Linked DNA regions of Ancylobacter polymorphus. The protein of the gene in region 2 binds, or shares a complex with, the protein of the main gene of each other region. Links are inferred from orthologs where the notes say so. Each region holds a gene or a part of one and is shown on either strand. Other genes may lie near its edges. The genes, in order: smc and K9D25_RS14735.

The links.
Region 1: the proteins of K9D25_RS14735 (region 2) and smc are in contact, whole or in part, in a crystal structure (PDB 3ZGX), measured with the Bacillus subtilis proteins. The link is inferred for Ancylobacter polymorphus from one-to-one orthologs.

What each region holds. Positions count from the first base shown.
Region 1 is NZ_CP083239.1:734,148-738,457, forward strand. The notes cover bases 306-4,310. They hold smc (chromosome segregation protein SMC), read right to left. Parts: upstream 3,959-4,310; coding sequence 506-3,958; downstream 306-505. Other genes in these bases: K9D25_RS03525 (FUSC family protein), read right to left, coding at 4,075-4,310. Also shown: K9D25_RS03515 (AtpZ/AtpI family protein), read right to left, coding at 1-251. UniProt on the Bacillus subtilis protein: Required for chromosome condensation and partitioning.
Region 2 is NZ_CP083239.1:3,124,133-3,127,237, forward strand. The notes cover bases 1-2,800. They hold K9D25_RS14735 (segregation and condensation protein A), read left to right. Parts: upstream 1-897; coding sequence 898-1,704; downstream 1,705-2,800. Other genes in these bases: nagZ (beta-N-acetylhexosaminidase), read left to right, coding at 1-878; scpB (SMC-Scp complex subunit ScpB), read left to right, coding at 1,701-2,417; K9D25_RS14745 (ABC transporter ATP-binding protein), read left to right, coding at 2,452-2,800. Outside these bases: more of K9D25_RS14745, read left to right, coding at 2,801-3,105. UniProt on the Bacillus subtilis protein: Participates in chromosomal partition during cell division. May act via the formation of a condensin-like complex containing Smc and ScpB that pull DNA away from mid-cell into both cell halves.

The DNA.
Region 1 (4,310 bases), 2.4 Mb from region 2 along the record:
ATCACCCAGCCCAGACCCGCGCCAACCAGCACACCCGCGACGAATTCGGCACCGAGCCGAAACGCCAGCGCCATGCCGGCCGAAGAGGATGTCCTGTCCGCACCGGCGGAAGCCTTCTTTTCGGCTTGCCGCTCGGCCTGCACCTTGTCCAGCGCACTGCCTAGCCCGCGCAACCGGCCAGATAGCTCAGCGTCGGAAACATCCGGCTGCCCCGAGTCGCCATGGCCGTCCGTCTTGTCTCGGTCGTCCATCATCCGCACTCAAGCCTGACCGGAGAAGGATTTCCCGACCCCGAAGACGGGCGCACCATAGTGTTCGCCCCTAGGGGTGTCAAGGATGTGATCGCATCTTTTAAGTCATTGCAAAACAATGACAAAAGCAAAGTGTGGACGCTCTGTCGCAGGCGTTTCGATCGCTTCCCGCACCAAGGGAAGGGGACAGCCATGTTTTTGGCATGCCAGCTGCGCATCCGAAATTACCCGTAGCTGAGCCGCATATGGCGCGATCAGCTCGCCTCGAGGAAGCGCTCTGCGGTCGCAAGGTCGACGGAGACCAGCTTGGAGACCCCGCGCTCGGCCATGGTGACGCCGAACAGACGGTTCATCCGGCTCATGGTGATGGGATTGTGGGTAATGGTCACGAAGCGCGTCTCGGTGAGGCGGCGCATCTCGTCGAGCAAATTGCAGAAGCGTTCCACATTGGAATCGTCGAGCGGCGCATCCACTTCGTCCAGCACGCAGATCGGCGCTGGATTGGTAAGGAACACGGCGAAGATCAGCGCCATCGCGGTCAGCGCCTGTTCGCCGCCGGACAACAGCGAGAGTGATTGCGGCTTCTTGCCGGGCGGCTTGGCGATGATGTCGAGGCCAGCCTCCAGCGGATCGTCCGAATCGGTGAGCACCAGTTGCGCCTCGCCCCCGCCGAAAAGCGTGGTGAAGAGTTGGCGGAAATGCCCGTCGACGACATTGAAACTGGCCTGCAGCCGCTCGCGCGCCTCGCGGTTGAGGCTGTAGATGCCCTGGCGCAGCCGCTTGATCGCTTCGGTGAGATCGTCGCGCTCGCCGGTGAGGCCCTTCTGCTGGGTCTCGATCTCGGCCAGTTCCTCTTCGGCGCGCAGATTCACCGCGCCGAGCCGCTCGCGGTCGGCTCTCAACCGGCCGAGTTCGGCTTCCAGCTCCGCCAGCACCGGCATCGGGCTGTCGGGTGCGAAGCCGGCGATCTCGCGGGCGGTCTCCGGCGGGCCGTCGAGCGCCTCCGCCATCTCACGCGCAAGCACCTCCCGGCGCTGCCGCGCCGCCTCGACCCGCGCCTCGGCGCGGGCGCTTTCCTCGCGCGCGGCGGCCAGCGCGTCGAGCGTGGCACGGGCAAGCTTGTCACCCTCCACCTGCAGAGATTCGGCGGTCGCCAGCCGGTCGCCCGCCTCGCGGCGCGCCGCCTCCGCGCGGGCGATCTCGTCGAGCAGAGCGCGCCGGCGAGCGGCGAAGCGCACGGGCGCATCGTCAAGCTCTTCGCGCTCGTGCGCAGCTTCCGCGAGGCGCGCCTCAAGCGCGGCGACGCGCGCGCCCGTGCCACCGGCCCGCGCTTCCCAGGAGGCGCGCTCCTGGGCGATGAGAGTGAGACGCCGCAGACGCTGGTCGCGCTCGCGCACCAGTGCATCCGCGCGCACGCGCGTCTCCGCCAGCACCGCGCGGTCCTGAGCGACGCGGGCGCGAATCTCCGCCAGTTGCGCCTCGCCTTGCGCCGGTGGCGGCTGGTCGGCCATGTCCGCGCGCGCTTCCTCCAGCGCGATCGCGGCAATCTCGCGCTCTTCCTGCAGGCGTGCCAGATTGGTACCGAGCGCGGCGAGCCGGGCGGACTGCTCGGCGGCGGCGCGTTCGGCACGGGCAAGCTCGTCCCGTGCGGCCTCCATCGCCCGCAGGCTGGCGCGGCGCGCTTCGCGGGCGGCGTTCTCGCGGGCACCGGCGGCGCGCAGCGCGGCCTCCGCCGCCTCCAGGCCGCGGCGATGCCGCGTCACTTCAAGACGGGCGCCTTCGAGCTGGGCTTCGATATCAGCGAGGCGATTGCGCTCCGCCAGCCGCCGGGCCGCGGCGGTGGGCGCGTCGGCGGCGGCGACAAAGCCGTCCCAGCGCCACAGGTCGCCTTCGCGGGAAACGAGGCGTTGTCCGGCCTTAAGCTGGGCGGCGAGGCGCGGGCCGTCAATGCGATCAACAACGCCGATCTGGCTGAGCCGGCGGGCGAGCACCTTGGGCGCGACTACATGGGCGGCAAGCGGCTCGGTTCCCTCGGGCAACGGTGCGTCGCCGAGAGGGGCGACCAGCGTCCAGTGCACCGGCGCCTCGCTGTCGGAGGGCGCATCGAGATCATCGCCGAGCGCGGCGCCAAGCGCAGCCTCATAGCCCCGTGCCACCTCGATGAAGTCGAGCACCGGCGACCAACGTCGCGGCGTGCCAACATCGAGCAGCTTGGCGAGGGTGCGCGCTTCCGTATCAAGCCGTTGGGCCGCCCGTTCCGCCTCGGTGAGCGGACGGCGGGCCTGATCGAGAGCGGCGCGGGCCACCGCATGGGCGTTCTCGGCCTCCTGCGCGGCCGCCTCGGCGGCCGCGAAGGCGTCCTGCGCCGCTTCGGCACGCTCGCGACGCTCGTCGAGGCGGGCGGCATCGACATGGGATTCCAGCTGCCGCTTCTGGCCCGCCAGCACGTCTACATCGCGGTCGAGCCGCGACAGGCGCTCGCCTGCCTCGCGCAGCGCGCGTTCCATCGCCCCGCGCCGCGCGGTCGCTTCGGCATTGGCAGCCGTCGCATCGGCAAAGGCGCGCTCAGACTCGGCGAGGCGCCCCACCGCCTCCCCATTGCGGGCCAGCGCCTCGTCTTCCAGTTGCGCCGCCTGTTCCTGGGCTATGGCGAGTTCCTCGGCCTCCTGGGCGAGGCGCTCCAGCATCTCGCCGGCGTCTTTCTCCAGCGCCCGCTCACGCTCCATGTCACCGCCGAGCTGGGCAAGCCGGCGGTCAAGCTCCTCGCGGCGGGCTCCGGCCCGCGCTTCTTCACGGTCGAGTTCGCCACGGGCAAGGGTCAGCCGCTGAAGCGCGGCGGCGGCCGCTGCATCGGCCTCGCGCAGAGCGGGAATGCCGTGCGCGGCCACGGCGGCGGCGCGGGCGGCTTCGCCCTGCTGCACGGTGCGGGCGGCAACCTCGCGCACGGCGAGATCAAGCACCCGGCTCGCTTCCCCGAGCCCTGCCTCTGCCTCCAGCCAGCGCAACCACAGCAGGGCGGCTTCGGCCTTGCGTATATCGGCGGAGAGCACCCGGTAGCGCGAGGCCTGGCGCGACTGGCGGCGCAGCGCGTCGAGCTGGCCGGAAATCTGGCCGATGACATCCTCGAGCCGCGTCAGGTTGGTTTCCGCCGCCCGCAGGCGCATTTCCGCCTCGTGCCGGCGCGCATGCAGGCCGGCGACGCCGGCGGCTTCTTCCAGCAGGCGGCGCCGGGCGGTGGGCTTGGCGCCGACGATTTCGCCGATCTGCCCCTGCCGTACCATGGAAGGCGAACGCGAGCCGGAAGAGGCGTCTGCGAACAGGATCTGCACGTCGCGGGCGCGCGCCTCGCGCCCGTTGATCCGGTAGGAGGAACCCGCCTCCCGTTCGATGCGGCGGGAAATTTCCAGCATGTCCGCATCGTTGAACACGGCCGGGGCCGAGCGGTCGCCATTATCGACCACCAACACCACCTCGGCGGTGTTGCGCGCCGGACGGGTGGTGGAGCCGCCGAAGATGACGTCGTCCATCCCTTCGGCACGCATCGCCTTGTAGGAGCTCTCGCCCATCACCCAGCGCATGGCCTCGACAAGATTGGACTTGCCGCAGCCATTCGGGCCCACAATGCCGGTAAGGCCGGGCTCGATCAGCATTTCGGTCGGCTCAACGAAGGTCTTGAAGCCGGTGAGACGCAGGCGGGTGAATTTCATGGGTCTAGGGTGCCGGCCGCCGGCCACAAGTTCAAGTGGCGGCGCGCGCCCGATCCACGACATGTTGCGGTTTGCAGGCTATTTCGCACCTCCGACCGGCGCGGCGTCGGCTGCGTTCACGCCTCCTCCCAGCCGAGCCAGCGGCGCAGGCGGGCACTGATCACCAGCGCTGCCAGTGCGAAGGCGCAGCCGAGCGTGATATCGGCCACGCGATCCCCTGCCGCGTGCATAGGCACATGCATCAATGTGCCCACCAACTGCAGCAGCAGAATGACAAACGCCGCCATCGCCGCCATGCCCAGAGCGCCGTGCAGATTCTGCCCCGGCCAGCGCACCAGGGCGGCAAGGGTGA
Region 2 (3,105 bases):
TTGTCGCCGCCTTTCGTGCCACGGTTGGCCGCCCCGACGCGCCGGTGCTGATCGACCAGGAAGGCGGGCGGGTTCAGCGCCTCGCCCCGCCGCACTGGCCGGTCTATCCGCCGGCGGACGTGTTCGCGCGCCGCGCCGAGGCGGGTGACCCGAACGGCGCGGCCGAGGCCGCCCGCCTCGGTGCCCGTCTGATGGCGGCCGATCTCGCGGCGCTCGGCATCACTATCGACTGCGTGCCTTGCGCCGATCTGCGCCTGCCCGAAGGCCATGGCATCATCGGCGACCGCGCCTATGGGGCGACCCCGCCGCAGGTGGCGCATCTCGCCCGCGCGGCGGCCGAAGGGCTGATGAGCGGCGGCGTGCTGCCGGTGCTCAAGCACATTCCCGGCCATGGCCGCGCCCGTGCCGACAGCCATGAGAGCCTGCCGGTGGTCGAGACCTCCCGCGCCGAACTGGAAGCGACGGATTTCGCGCCGTTCCGTGCGTTGGCCGACCTGCCGCTCGGCATGACGGCGCATGTCGTCTACGCCGCCATCGACCCCGACCGCCCTGCCACGACCTCGCCCACGGTGATCGACGAGATCATTCGCGGCCATATCGGTTTTGACGGCGCGCTGATGAGCGACGATCTGTCCATGGGCGCGCTGGCGGGGTCGCTCGCGCACCGCGCCGAGGCGTCCTTCGCCGCCGGCTGCGACCTCGCGCTGCACTGCAATGGCCGGCTCGACGAGATGACGGAAGTCGCCTCCCGCACGCCACTCCTCGCGGGCGCGGCGGCCCGGCGCTGCGCGGCGGCGCTCGCACGTCTGGCGGTGCCGGAGGAAATCGCCCTGGATGAGGCACGGACGCGTTTTTCGGCTATGATCGCGGCGTCCTGAACGTCGTTCGCGGTTCCTGATGGTCCAAAGCCAGTTCACCTTCGATGCCGACGCCGCGCGCCAGGCGGGCGAGCCCGCGCTGGTGGTGGATGTCGACGGCTTCGAAGGGCCGCTCGACCTGCTGCTGGCGCTGGCGCGCACGCAGAAGGTGGATTTGCACCGCATCTCCATCCTCCAGCTCGCCGAGCAGTATCTGCACTTCGTCGAGGAGGCGCGCCGCATCCGGCTGGAACTGGCGGCCGACTACCTCGTCATGGCGGCGTGGCTCGCCTATCTCAAATCGCGCCTGCTGCTGCCCGACCCGCCGAAGGAGGAGGGGCCGAGCGCTTCCGATCTCGCCGCCGATCTCGCAGAGCGGCTACGCCGGCTGGAGCAGATCCGCGCCGCCGCCGCGCATCTCGCCACACGCGACCGCATCGGCCACGAGGTTTTCACGCGTGGGGCGCCGGAGCCGCTGCAGGCGGCCGGTCCCATCGTCTATGAGGCGACGCTCTATGATCTGCTCGCCGCCTATGGTGCCCAGCGCCAGAAGATGGCGCTGTCGCAGGTGCGCTTTCCCCCGCGCAGCGTGATCTCGCTGGCCGAGGCGCGCGAGCGGCTGGAGCGGCTGCTGGGGCGGCTGGCGCTGCATGGCGAATGGTCCCGGCTCGACGGTTTCCTGCTCAACTGGATCGCCGACCCGAAGATGCGGGCGACCGCGCTCGCGTCGGGCTTCTCGGCGACTTTGGAAATGGTGCGTGAAGGGCTGATCGACGTGCAGCAGGAGGAGAGCTTCGCGCCGATCTGGATTCGCAGCCGGCGCGACGTGCCGGAGGAGGGCGCATGAGCGCCGACGCCGCCCGCAGTCCCCTGCCGGAGCCGGCGGAGGAGGCACCGCGCGCGCCGGGACGCGACCCGGATCTGCGCCTGCTCGAAGCCATGTTGTTCGCGGCCGGCGAGCCGCTGGACGAAGCCACCATGGCCGCACGCCTGCCCGATGGCGCCGATGTGCGGGCGTTGCTCGCCACGCTCTCGGCCGACTATGCCGACCGCGGCTTCAATCTCGCGCGGGTGGCCGGCAAATGGATGCTGCGCACCGCGCCCGATCTCGGCTTCCTGCTCGCCCGCGACAAGCCCGAGCCGCGCCGGCTCTCGCGTGCCGCGTTGGAGACGCTGGCGATCATTGCCTATCACCAGCCTGTCACCCGCGCCGAGATCGAGGAAATTCGCGGCGTGTCCACAAACAAGGGCACGCTCGACGTGCTGCTCGCCGCCGGCTGGGTGCGGCTGCGCGGGCGGCGGCGCAGCCCCGGGCGGCCGGTGACCTATGGCACCACCGAGACCTTTCTCGTCCATTATGGCCTCGATACCATCCAGGACCTGCCGGGCCTCGACGAACTGCGCGGCACCGGGATGATCGATTCGCGCGTGGCCGCTGGCCTTACCGTGCCGCTGCCCAGCGACGCGCCCGACCTGAAGGACGACGAAGACCCGCTGGAGCCGGAATTCGAGCTGTCCTTCGCGCATGAACCGGATGGCGACGACGATCCGGACGACTGAAAGAGCCCCCATGCTGACAGAATCAGGTAGCGCCATGCCGTCCCAGCCCTCCCGCACGCCGGTCTCGCTCGCCAGCCGGCTGGTGCTGGAAGAGGTGCGCCACGGCTATGGCGAGGTGGAAGCGGTGCGTGGTGTCAGCCTCACCGTGGAGCCGGGCGAAATCCTTTGCCTGCTTGGCCAGTCCGGCTGCGGCAAGACCACGTTGCTGCGGCTGATCGCCGGCATCGAGCGGCCGAGCCACGGGCGAATCCTGCTTGACCGGCAGGTGGTGGCCGGTCCGGGCGCGTTCGTGCCGCCGGAAAAGCGCGCCATCGGGCTGGTGTTCCAGGACTATGCGCTGTTCCCCCACCTCACCAATGTGGAAAACGTCGCCTTCGGCCTGCGCCGTCTGGGGCCGGCGGGGGCGCATGACGAGGCGTTGCGGGCGCTGGAACGGGTGCGCCTTGCCGCCTATGCGGAAAACTATCCACATGCTTTGTCGGGCGGTGAGCAGCAGCGCGTGGCGCTCGCCCGCGCGCTCGTGCCGCGCCCCGGCATTCTCCTTATGGACGAACCGTTCTCCGGCCTCGACAGTCGGCTGCGGGGCAGTGTGCGCAGCGAGACGCTGAAGGTTCTGCGCGATGCCCGCGCCACCTGCATCATCGTCACACACGACCCGGAAGAGGCGATGCGGCTCGGTGACCGCATC